DNA from 3 places in the Bradyrhizobium sp. SZCCHNR1002 genome. Region 3 is predicted to be linked to each of the others. Evidence: predicted binding sites of a transcription regulator. Region 3 holds the regulator's gene; each other region holds the start of a gene.
What was found. The regulator PhoB, encoded in region 3, activates phosphate uptake and scavenging genes when phosphate is short. The targets are predictions, from matches to a motif close to TGTCATNNANCTGTCAT.
Positions count from the first base shown of each region.

Region 1 (3,229 bases), on a different contig from region 3:
GAGGCCAGCACCGAGCACAGCCCCTTGGCGATCATGTCGCTCGCCTTGGTCCAGCCCGTGTGACTGCCGCCGCGGACGACGTTGGGGGCGCCGAACACGATGGCATCGCCGCCTGCGGCGGCTTCGCGCGCGGTCTCCTCATTGACCGGGAATTCTGCGATTCCCACGCCCTGTTCCCGAAAGGCACGGCGCATCTCCGGACTCTCGTCGTCGTGAGACAGCATGCGGATGCCGGCCGCGCGGCCGGCCGCGGCAAGGCGGGCGATCGACGCCGGAACGGCATCGGCCCGTGAAACGATGCGCGCGACCAGGCGATCGAAGTCGCCGCCGGACATTCCCGTGCGATCCACCATGCGCTGGCGCTTGTGCGGCTTGTCCAGGCTCGCCACGGTGGAGTCCATATGGTCGTTGAAGGCGAACAAGTCGATGCGCCGCGCTGCAAGCAATGCGAGGATCTCGTCCTCGTCATCGAGATTGTAGGTCTCGTGACGCAAATGGAAGCGGGTATCGGCAGCGAGGCGCGGCCGCAGAGCTTCGATCGCCTCGAGCAGATGGCGCGCGTTCGCAGCACTTCGCAGGCCCGGCTCCCACGACCAGGTGGTCGCATGGAAGACCGTGGTGATGCCGTTGCTGACGGCCTGGCGGTCGCTATCGACCAGAGCGACGTCGATCGGAAAATCCACGCCTGCGCGCGGCATCATCTGCCGCTCGAAGGCGTCACCATGAATATCGACGATACCGGGCAGCACCGTGAGCCCGCTCGCATCGAGATCGAGTCCGGTACGCGGTGTAGTCGTGTCGATCCCGTCAATCACGCCCCGCGAGAGGATCAGCGATGCGTCGACGAGTTCGGAGCCGATCAGGCACTTGCCGCCCGAAACAAAGATGTCTGTCATGGCGTGGCACTCTGCCGCAGCTGAGCGCCGTCGTCGAGAGCTGCCTCGTATTTGTCCAGGAAGTCGGCGATCTCCAGGCGCCGGAAGTCCGGCAAGGCCGCGCGCAGTGCGTCGTGATCCCAGTCCCACCAGGCGAGGCGCCGCAGACGCTCAGCGATGTCCTCCGGGAAACGGCGCTTCAGGAGACGCGCGGGATTGCCGGCGACGATGGTATAATCGGGCACATCCTTGGTGACGATGGCGCCGGCCGCCACGACGGCGCCCGTGCCGATGTTGCGTCCTGGCAGCACGATCGCACCATGGCCGATCCAGACATCATGACCGATGTCGACATGGTGTTGGCGTCGCCAGGCGAAGAACTCCGCATCGTCGGGCTCGCCCGGGAAATATGCGCTGGCGCGATAGGTGAAATGCGCCTGGGTCGCGCGATGCATCGGGTGATTGCCTGGATTGATCCGGGTCATCGCCGCGATCGAGCAGAACTTTCCGATCGTCGTGTAGGTGATTTGTGCATCGTTGACGACGTAGGAGTAGTCGTCCATCGCCACCTCGTTGAGGATGGTGCGGGCACCCACTTCGCAATAGGCGCCCAGCCTCACGTCGTGGAGGGTTGCGGTGGGATCGACGGTGGGATGGATTGAAAGTGACTTGCCGGCCATGTCTCGTCTGCTTCTGGAGGTTCTCGGATGTCTAAGGTGCTCACTATGACGGTTGCGTGACGGGCGGATGACCGGGGCGTCGCCGATGTGGATGAGCAGGCGAGCGTGAGCGCATTGTCACATAACTGTTGAATCCAGACGCTAGCGGTAGCGCGTCACGAGGCGTCTGGAGCTTGCAATGCTGGTGGTAGATGGTTTGACGTGCCGGTTCGGTGCGAAAGCCGCGGTCGACAATGCGTCCTTCGCCATTGCGCCCGGCAGCTTCGTCGGCGTGATCGGGCGGTCCGGGGCCGGCAAGTCGACCTTGCTGCGCTCCATCAACAGGCTCAGTCCCGTCAGCTCCGGACGGGTTTTGTTCAACGACCTCGACGTGACGGCGCTGCGCGGGCGCGACCTGCGCCAATGGCGTGCGCGCTCGGCAATGATCTTCCAGCAGTTCAACCTCGTCGGCCGGCTCGACGTGCTCACCAACGTGCTGATGGGACGGCTGGCCGAAATTCCTTCCTGGCGTTCGCTGGCGCAGCTGTGGCCGGCCGAGGATGTCGCCATCGCGATGTCCGCGTTGGAGCAGTTCGACATGGCCTCGCTCGCCGCGCAGCGCGCCGATCAATTGTCGGGCGGGCAGCAGCAGCGGGTTGCCATCGCGCGTGCGCTCGTGCAGCAGCCCGACATCATCCTGGCCGACGAGCCGATCGCCTCGCTCGATCCCCGCAACACCAAGATCGTGATGGATGCGCTGCTGCGCATCAACAAGCATTTCGGCATCACGGTGGTCTGCAATCTGCATTCGCTCGATCTGGCGCGCAGCTATTGCGACCGCCTGATCGGCATGGCGACCGGGCGCGTCGTGTTCGATGACGTCCCTGCCGCTCTCACCGGCCAGATCGCGCGCGAGCTCTACGATCTGGAAGCCGATGAGGTCATGGATGCTCGCCCCGTGCCGCCGGCAGCCGTTCCGGCCTTTGGCGAGGCCGCCGTCGCCTGAGCCGCATGTATCACAAGTTTCGGCCGCCGCGCGCGACGGTCGCATCGTATGATTGCAGCAAGAGGATAAGTCATGATCAATCGTCGCATCATTCTGGCAGGCGTCGCCGCGCTTGCGTTCACCGCTTCGGCCTCCGCCGCCGACTGGAAGGCGAAGTATCCCGAGCTCACCTTCGCCGTCGTTCCGGCAGAGAACGCCTCTGGCGTCACCGAGCGTTGGGCGCCGTTCGTGAGCTATCTCTCCAAAGAGCTCGGCGTGAAAGTCACGCTGCGCATCGCCAACGACTACGCGGCCGTGATCGAAGGCCAGCGCGCCGGCAATATCCACATTGCGAGCTACGGCTCGGCCTCGTTCGCCCGGGCCCGCCTGACGGGGGTCAAGACCGATGCCTTCGCCAACGACATCAATGCCGACGGCAGCACCGGCTATTATTCGGTGTTCTTTGTCAAGGCGAGCAGCCCGTATCAGAAGGTCGAGGACCTCAAGGGCAAGAATCTCGGCTTGGTCGATCCGAATTCCACGTCGGGCAACAATGTGCCGCGCTTCGAGCTCAACAAAATGGGCGTGACGGATGCCGAGACGTATTTCGGCAAGGTGGTCTTCACCGGCAGCCACGAGAATGCGGTGCTGGCCCTGTCGCAGGGGACCGTCGACATCGCAGCCAACCAGTGGACCAGCGACAACGACTC
Region 1 is NZ_JAUHIS010000001.1:2,388,725-2,391,953, reverse strand. Features, by position in the region: gene QX108_RS10625 (alpha-D-ribose 1-methylphosphonate 5-triphosphate diphosphatase) at 1-896, opposite strand, end outside; gene QX108_RS10620 (chloramphenicol acetyltransferase) at 893-1,555, opposite strand; gene phnC (phosphonate ABC transporter ATP-binding protein) at 1,734-2,540, shown strand; gene phnD (phosphonate ABC transporter substrate-binding protein) at 2,613-3,229, shown strand, end outside.
Region 1: the regulator PhoB is predicted to act here: its motif matches at 1,601-1,617, upstream of phnC (phosphonate ABC transporter ATP-binding protein).

Region 2 (3,229 bases), on a different contig from region 3:
GAGCGCGACGCCCAGCGACAACACGGTCACCAGCGAGGAGAACACCACGGTCGTGCCGATGGCGGTGTAATACTCCGGCTGGGCGAACAGCGCCTGGTAGTTCTCGAGCCCGACGAATTCGGAATTGAGGCCGAAGGCGTCCTCGCGCAGGAACGACTGCCAGATCGCCTGGCTGGCCGGCCAGTAGAAGAAGATCAGCGTGATCGCGAGCTGCGGCGCCAGCAGCAGGTAGGGCAGGAGCTTGCCGTTGAAGACGACCGACTTTTCCATGGAGCGCGCCGCGTGAGGGATAGAAGTGAGGCTTCCCCTCCGGTGGGAGAGGAAGCCTCTGGGACGGCCTGACTTTGCCGTTTCCTTACTTGGCCGTTTTCTCGAAGGTGCGCAACATCGCATTGCCGCGGGCAACGGCGGAATCGAGCGCCTCCTTGGCGGTCTTCTTGCCGGCGAGTGCGGCCTCGATCTCCTCGGCCCAGACGTCACGCATCTGCACCATGTTGCCGAAGCGCAGGCCGCGCGAATTCTCGGTCGGCGGCTTGTTGGTGAGCTCCTTCAGCGGCGTCTGCGGCACGGGGTTCTTGTCGTAGAAGCCGTCCGTCTTGGTCTTCTCATAGGCCGCGGTGGTGATCGGCAGATAGCCGGACTCCTGATGCAGCTTGGCCTGGCGGTTGGTGTCCGACAGGAAGGTGAAGAACTTGGCGACGCCCTTGTACTCGTTCGCCGTCTTGCCGCCCATCACCCACAGCGAGGCGCCGCCGATGATCGAGTTCTGCGGTGCGCCCTGCACGTCCGGATAATATGGCATCGGCGCCGAGGTGAAGTCGAACTTCGCGGTGCTCTTGGCGGTGGCGTAGTAGCCCGACGAGGTCATGAAGATCGCGCATTCGCCGGAGCCGAACCGGCTCTCGGAGGCCGAGCCGCGGCCGGAATAGTCGTAGGTCTTGTCCTTCTGCAGCTCGACGAGGTTCTGCAGGTGCTTGACGTGCAGCGGGCTGTTGAACTCGAGCACGGTGTCGAAGCCGTCGAGGCCGTTGGCCTTGGTGCCGATCGGCACGTTGTGCCAGGCCGAGAACTGCTCGATATGGGCCCAGGACGCCCAGGCATTGGAGAAGCCGCAGGTCTCGTGACCGGCAGCCTTCAGCTTCTTGGCGGCGTCGAACACTTCCGGCCAGGTCTTCGGGATCTCGGCAACGCCGGCCTTCTTCAGCTCGTCCTTGTTGATCCACATCACCATCGAAGACGAGTTGAACGGGAACGACAGCATGTCGCCCTTGGAGGTCGAATAGTAGCCGGTAATCGCCGGCAGATAGGCCTTCGGGTCGAACGGCTCGCCGGCCTCCTTCATCAGCTCGTAGACCGGCTTGATCGCGCCCTTGGCGCTCATCATTGTCGCGGTGCCGACCTCGAACACCTGCATGATGTGAGGCGCATTGCCGGCGCGGAACGCGGCGATGCCGGCATTCATCGTGTCGGGATAGGCGCCCTTGAAGGTCGGCACGACCTTGTAGTCGCTCTGCGAGGCGTTGAATTCCTCGGCGAGCTTGTTGACGATGTCGTTGTTGCCGCCGGTCATGGCGTGCCACCACTGGATTTCAGTCACCGCGAGTGCGGGTGACGCCGCAAAACCAAAGGTGGCTGCAACGGCAGTCGCAGCAGCGAATTGTCGAAATGACATCAAAAAGATCCTCCCATGAACGTCATCGGTCGTGGCGGCCGTTAACAGCGCCAGATGACAGTTATGTGAATGTATAGACGTATGACCTGACGCGGGAAAGCCACGCGCAGTGCGTCCGCGAAAAGCGGTAAATCGCATCTCTCCGTTACCGCGCCGTGGTGCGACGCGGCGACGGGAGCGCGTGCGATGCGGTCAGCGTTTGCGTTCCGTGCAGACGGTTCCAGCGGCCCGCAGCGATTCGATCTCGCTCGGCGAGTAGCCGAATTCGCTCAGCACCTCCTCGGCGTGCTCGCTGTATTTCGGCGGCGTGGAGCGCAGGCTCGGCTTGGTGCGTCCGAGCCGGATCGGCGAGGCCACCCCCTTGTACCAGTCCTTCTCGATGACATCGCCGCGGTAGAGCGTGTGCGGATTGGTCAGTGCCTGATCGATCTTCTGCACCGGGCCGGCGGGCAGGCCGGCGGCGAGCAGGCGGTCGCACAGCGGCTCGGCCTCGAACTGGCGGAACACGGCGGCGAGCTCGGCGCGCAGCGCCTCGCGATTGGCGACGCGGTCGCGGTTGCGCGCGAAGCGCGGATCGGTGCCGAGCTCGGGGCGGCCGATCTCCTTGGCGAGCTTGCGGAACGTGCCGTCATTGCCGACGCCGATGAAGATGTCGTCGGTCTTGGTCGGGAAGATGGCGTAGGGAACGAGATTCGGATGTTCGTTGCCGGTCAGCGACGGTGGCTTGCCGTGCATGAAGTAGTTGGCGGTGTGCGGATGCATGATCGCCAGGCCAGTTTCGTATAGCGTGATTTCGAGGAACTGGCCTTGTCCCGACCGCTGCCGTTCCGACAGCGCCATCAGGATGCCGATCGCGGCATAGAGGCCCGTGGTGATGTCGACCAAGGGCACGCCGATTCGCATCGGGCCGCTCTCGGGCGAGCCGGTCGCCGCGATCATGCCGGTCATCGCCTGGATGATCGCGTCATAGCCGGGATTGCCGCCGCGCGGCCCGTCGGCGCCGAAGCCGCAGATGCGGCAGTGCACGAGCCCCGGGAATTTCTCGCGCAGCACGTCGCTGCCGATGCCCCATTTCTCGAGGGTGCCGGGCTTGAAGTTCTCGATCAGCACGTCGGCGGTCTCGAGCATCTTCAAGAGCACCACGCGGCCGCCCTCGGAGGCGAGGTCGAGGCCGATCGAGCGCTTGTTGCGGTTGATGCCGACGAAGTAGGCCGCGTCCTCGTCGTGGAACGGAGGGCCCCAGTCGCGGACCTCGTCGCCGGCGGGCGGCTCGACCTTGATCACGTCGGCGCCGTGATCGGCCAGGATCTGCGTGCAATAGGGGCCGCCGAGCACGCGCGTGAGATCGATCACGCGCAGGCCGGCCATGGCGCCGGGAGCAAATTGAGGGGTCATCAGGACGATCGCGAGGTTGGTTTCAACTCGCGGTCATTAAGCATTGCCGCAGCGCTCGCGCAAACGAGCTTGCGCGAATGCCGCCCTGGCGAAAACGGAGGGCCGGCCTGCGGCAGGAGCGCGACGCAACCCCTGCCGCAGGGCGGAATTCAACCTCAGACG
Region 2 is NZ_JAUHIS010000003.1:299,966-303,194, reverse strand. Features, by position in the region: gene ugpA (sn-glycerol-3-phosphate ABC transporter permease UgpA) at 1-270, opposite strand, end outside; gene ugpB (sn-glycerol-3-phosphate ABC transporter substrate-binding protein UgpB) at 356-1,672, opposite strand; gene QX108_RS17630 (CaiB/BaiF CoA-transferase family protein) at 1,865-3,067, opposite strand; gene QX108_RS17625 (organic hydroperoxide resistance protein) at 3,223-3,229, opposite strand, start outside.
Region 2: the regulator PhoB is predicted to act here: its motif matches at 1,727-1,743, upstream of ugpB (sn-glycerol-3-phosphate ABC transporter substrate-binding protein UgpB).

Region 3 (3,229 bases):
CCGGGTCTCCTCGTGGAACGCCGAGAAGATGCCGACCACGGCCGGCTCGCCGCCGATCTCGGCCATGATCGGCGAGCCCGAATAGCCAAAATTGGCCAGGCAATGCACGGTCAGCAGCTTGGCGTCCTTGGTCATCCCCGCGCTGCAATTGCGCTGGCCGGTCGGCGAATAGCGCCGCTCCTGGCCATAGCCGATCTCGGAGATGGTGCCGGCCCTGGTTGCGGCGACCAGCTCCTCACGGCTCAGCGCCCTCACCGCCACCGGCTTCGACGGCAGCGCGTCCTTCAGGATGATCAGCGCCCAATCGGCCGGGGAGCGGTCGAGCGACCATCGGTCGTGCTGGGTCGGAACGAACTCGGGCGCGACGATCAGCCGTTCGGCGATCGATGAGGCGGCCGGCGTGCCCCTGTTCATGCCGGCCAGGAAGCGGACGTTGCCGGGATTGACCTGCGCGAGCCCGTTGAACACGCAATGCGCGGCGGTGAGCACGACGCGCGGCGCGATCAGAGTGCCGGTACACCAGCCGCCGGTCGAATACTGCGCCACGGTGACGACGCCGATCGACGAGGCAGGCCAGGAGGTCGGGTCCACGACCTCGCCGATGTGCCGGTCGAGTCCGAGCAACTGCTCGGGACGCGGGTTGGCCACCCCGGCATCCGTCGATTCGAATCTGGGCTTCCAGCTCGCGATCATCGCCTGCGCCTGGACACGCTGCGCCTCGGTCAGCTTGACCCGCTGCACGTCGCGGCCGGCCGAGCGCACGCCGTTGCGGCCGGCCATCACCAGCCAGGCATAGCCCTGCACGAGGTCCTGGCTCACGCCGCGGCCGTCGAGCATCATCAGACCGAGCATGTATTGCGACTGGGCGAAGCCTTGGGCTGCAGCGCGGCTGAACCAGCGGCCGGCTTCGCCGTAGTTGCTCGCGACACCCTCGCCGTTGACGTAGGCGATGCCGAGATAGTGCTGGGCGACGGCGAGGCCCTGGTCCGCCGCCTTGCGATACCATGCCAGCGCCTCGGCCGCATTGCGCGGCTGGCCCCAGCCGAAGGCGTGCATGAAGCCGACGTCGAACTGCGCCCGCGCATCGCCCTTGGCGGCGAGCGGCAGCAGGCGGCGCAGCGCAACGTCATGCTGGCCGTTTCCGGCGGCGGCGACGGCGTCTTCGAGCTCGGCGGCCGGTGCACCGGCCAGGCTGCCGAGCAGCACGGCAAGACTTGTGATGATCGTCTTGAGCAAGGGCGTCCGCTGGAACCAAAACACGGGCCGCTCAGCACACTCGATCAAGACGGCGGCGGCGTGGCGGAAAGCGGACCGCGGTGTCCTTAATCCGGCCTGCTCGCCTCTCACACCTGCACGTCCCTCACATCTGCCGCTCCTTATGCCTGCTCGCTCTTGGCGAACCGATCGTCCAGCGCATAGCCCGCGCCGCGCACGGTGCGGATCGGATCCTGCTCGCGACCCGGATTGAGCAGCTTGCGCAGACGGCCGATGTGCACGTCGACGGTGCGCTCGTCGATATAGATGTCGCGGCCCCAGACGCTGTCGAGCAACTGCTCGCGGCTGAACACGCGGCCGGGATGCTCGAGGAAGAATTCGAGCAGACGGTATTCGGTCGGGCCGAGGTCGATCGGCCGGCCCGAGCGCGCGACGCGGCGCTTCTCGCGGTCGAGCTCGATGTCGCCATAGGACAGCACGGTCGCGAGCCGCTCCGGGCTCGCCCGCCGCAGCAGGCCCTTCACGCGCGCCAGCAGCTCCGGCACCGAGAACGGCTTGACGATGTAGTCGTCGGCGCCGGTCGCAAGCCCCCGCACACGCTCGCTCTCCTCGCCGCGGGCGGTGAGCATGATGATCGGCAGCTGCTTGGTCTCGGACCGCGCCCGCAGCCGCCGGCACAGCTCGATGCCGGACAGGCCCGGCAGCATCCAGTCGAGCACGACCAGATCGGGCACGCGCTCCTTGAGCCGCGTGTCGGCCTCGTCGCCGCGCGCCACGGTCTCGACCTCGTAGCCTTCGGCCTCGAGGTTGTAGCGCAGCAGCGTCGTCAGCGCCTCCTCGTCCTCAACCACCAGAATTCGCGCGCCCATGTCGAAATCGTCTTTCTCAGTTGCCGGGGATCGTGGTCGCGAAGCTGGTCATGTCGCCCTTCGGGCGCTTGTCCATGATCTGCTGGCCCTCGATCATATAGAAAACCGTCTCAGCGATGTTGGTGGCGTGGTCGCCGATCCGCTCGATGTTCTTGGCGCAGAACATCAGGTGGATGCAGAACGAGATGTTGCGCGGGTCCTCCATCATATAAGTGAGGAGCTCGCGGAACAGCGAGGTGCAGATCGCATCGACCTCCTCGTCGCCCTTCCAGACCGTCATCGCCGCCGGCAAATCATGCGCGGCATAGGCATCCAGCACCGTCTTGACCTGCGACTGCACCAAGTCGGTCATGTGCTCCAGGCCGCGGATCAGCTTGAGCGGATGGAAGTCGCTCTCCAGCGCGGCGACGCGCTTGCCGATGTTCTTGGCGAGGTCACCGATCCGCTCCAGATCGGTGGCGACGCGCATGGCGCCGACGATCTCGCGCAGATCGACGGCCATCGGCTGGCGGCGGGCGATCGTCAGCACCGCGCGCTCCTCGATGATGCGCTGCAGCTTGTCGACCTCGGCGTCGGCGGCGACCACCTTCTGGCCGAGCGCCACGTCGCGCCGCACCAGCGCGTCGACGGAATCGACGATCAGCCGCTCGGCGAGGCCGCCCATCTCCGACACCAGCCGGGTGAGATCCTGCAGATCGCTGTCGAACGCCTTGGCGGTATGTTCACTGGCCATGTTGATCTCCTGAAGAATGCTGTCGGCGTCAGCCGAACCGGCCGGTGATGTAGTCCTGGGTCCGCCGATCGCTCGGCGAGGTGAAGATCTTGCTGGTCTCGTCGAACTCGATCAGCTCGCCGAGATACATGAAGGCGGTCTTGTCGGAGACGCGCGCCGCCTGCTGCATGTTATGGGTCACGATCGCGATCGTATAGTTCTCCGCGAGCTCCTGGATCAGCTCCTCGACCTTGGCGGTCGAGATCGGGTCGAGCGCCGAGCACGGCTCGTCGAACAGGATCACCTCGGGCCGGACGGCGACTGTGCGGGCGATGCACAAGCGCTGCTGCTGGCCGCCGGACAGCGACAGGCCGGAGGCGTTGAGCTTGTCCTTGACCTCGTTCCACAGCGCGCCGCCGCGCAGCGCCTTCTC
Region 3 is NZ_JAUHIS010000002.1:488,603-491,831, forward strand. Features, by position in the region: gene QX108_RS14670 (trypsin-like serine protease) at 1-1,236, opposite strand, end outside; gene phoB (phosphate regulon transcriptional regulator PhoB) at 1,377-2,084, opposite strand; gene phoU (phosphate signaling complex protein PhoU) at 2,101-2,817, opposite strand; gene pstB (phosphate ABC transporter ATP-binding protein PstB) at 2,846-3,229, opposite strand, start outside.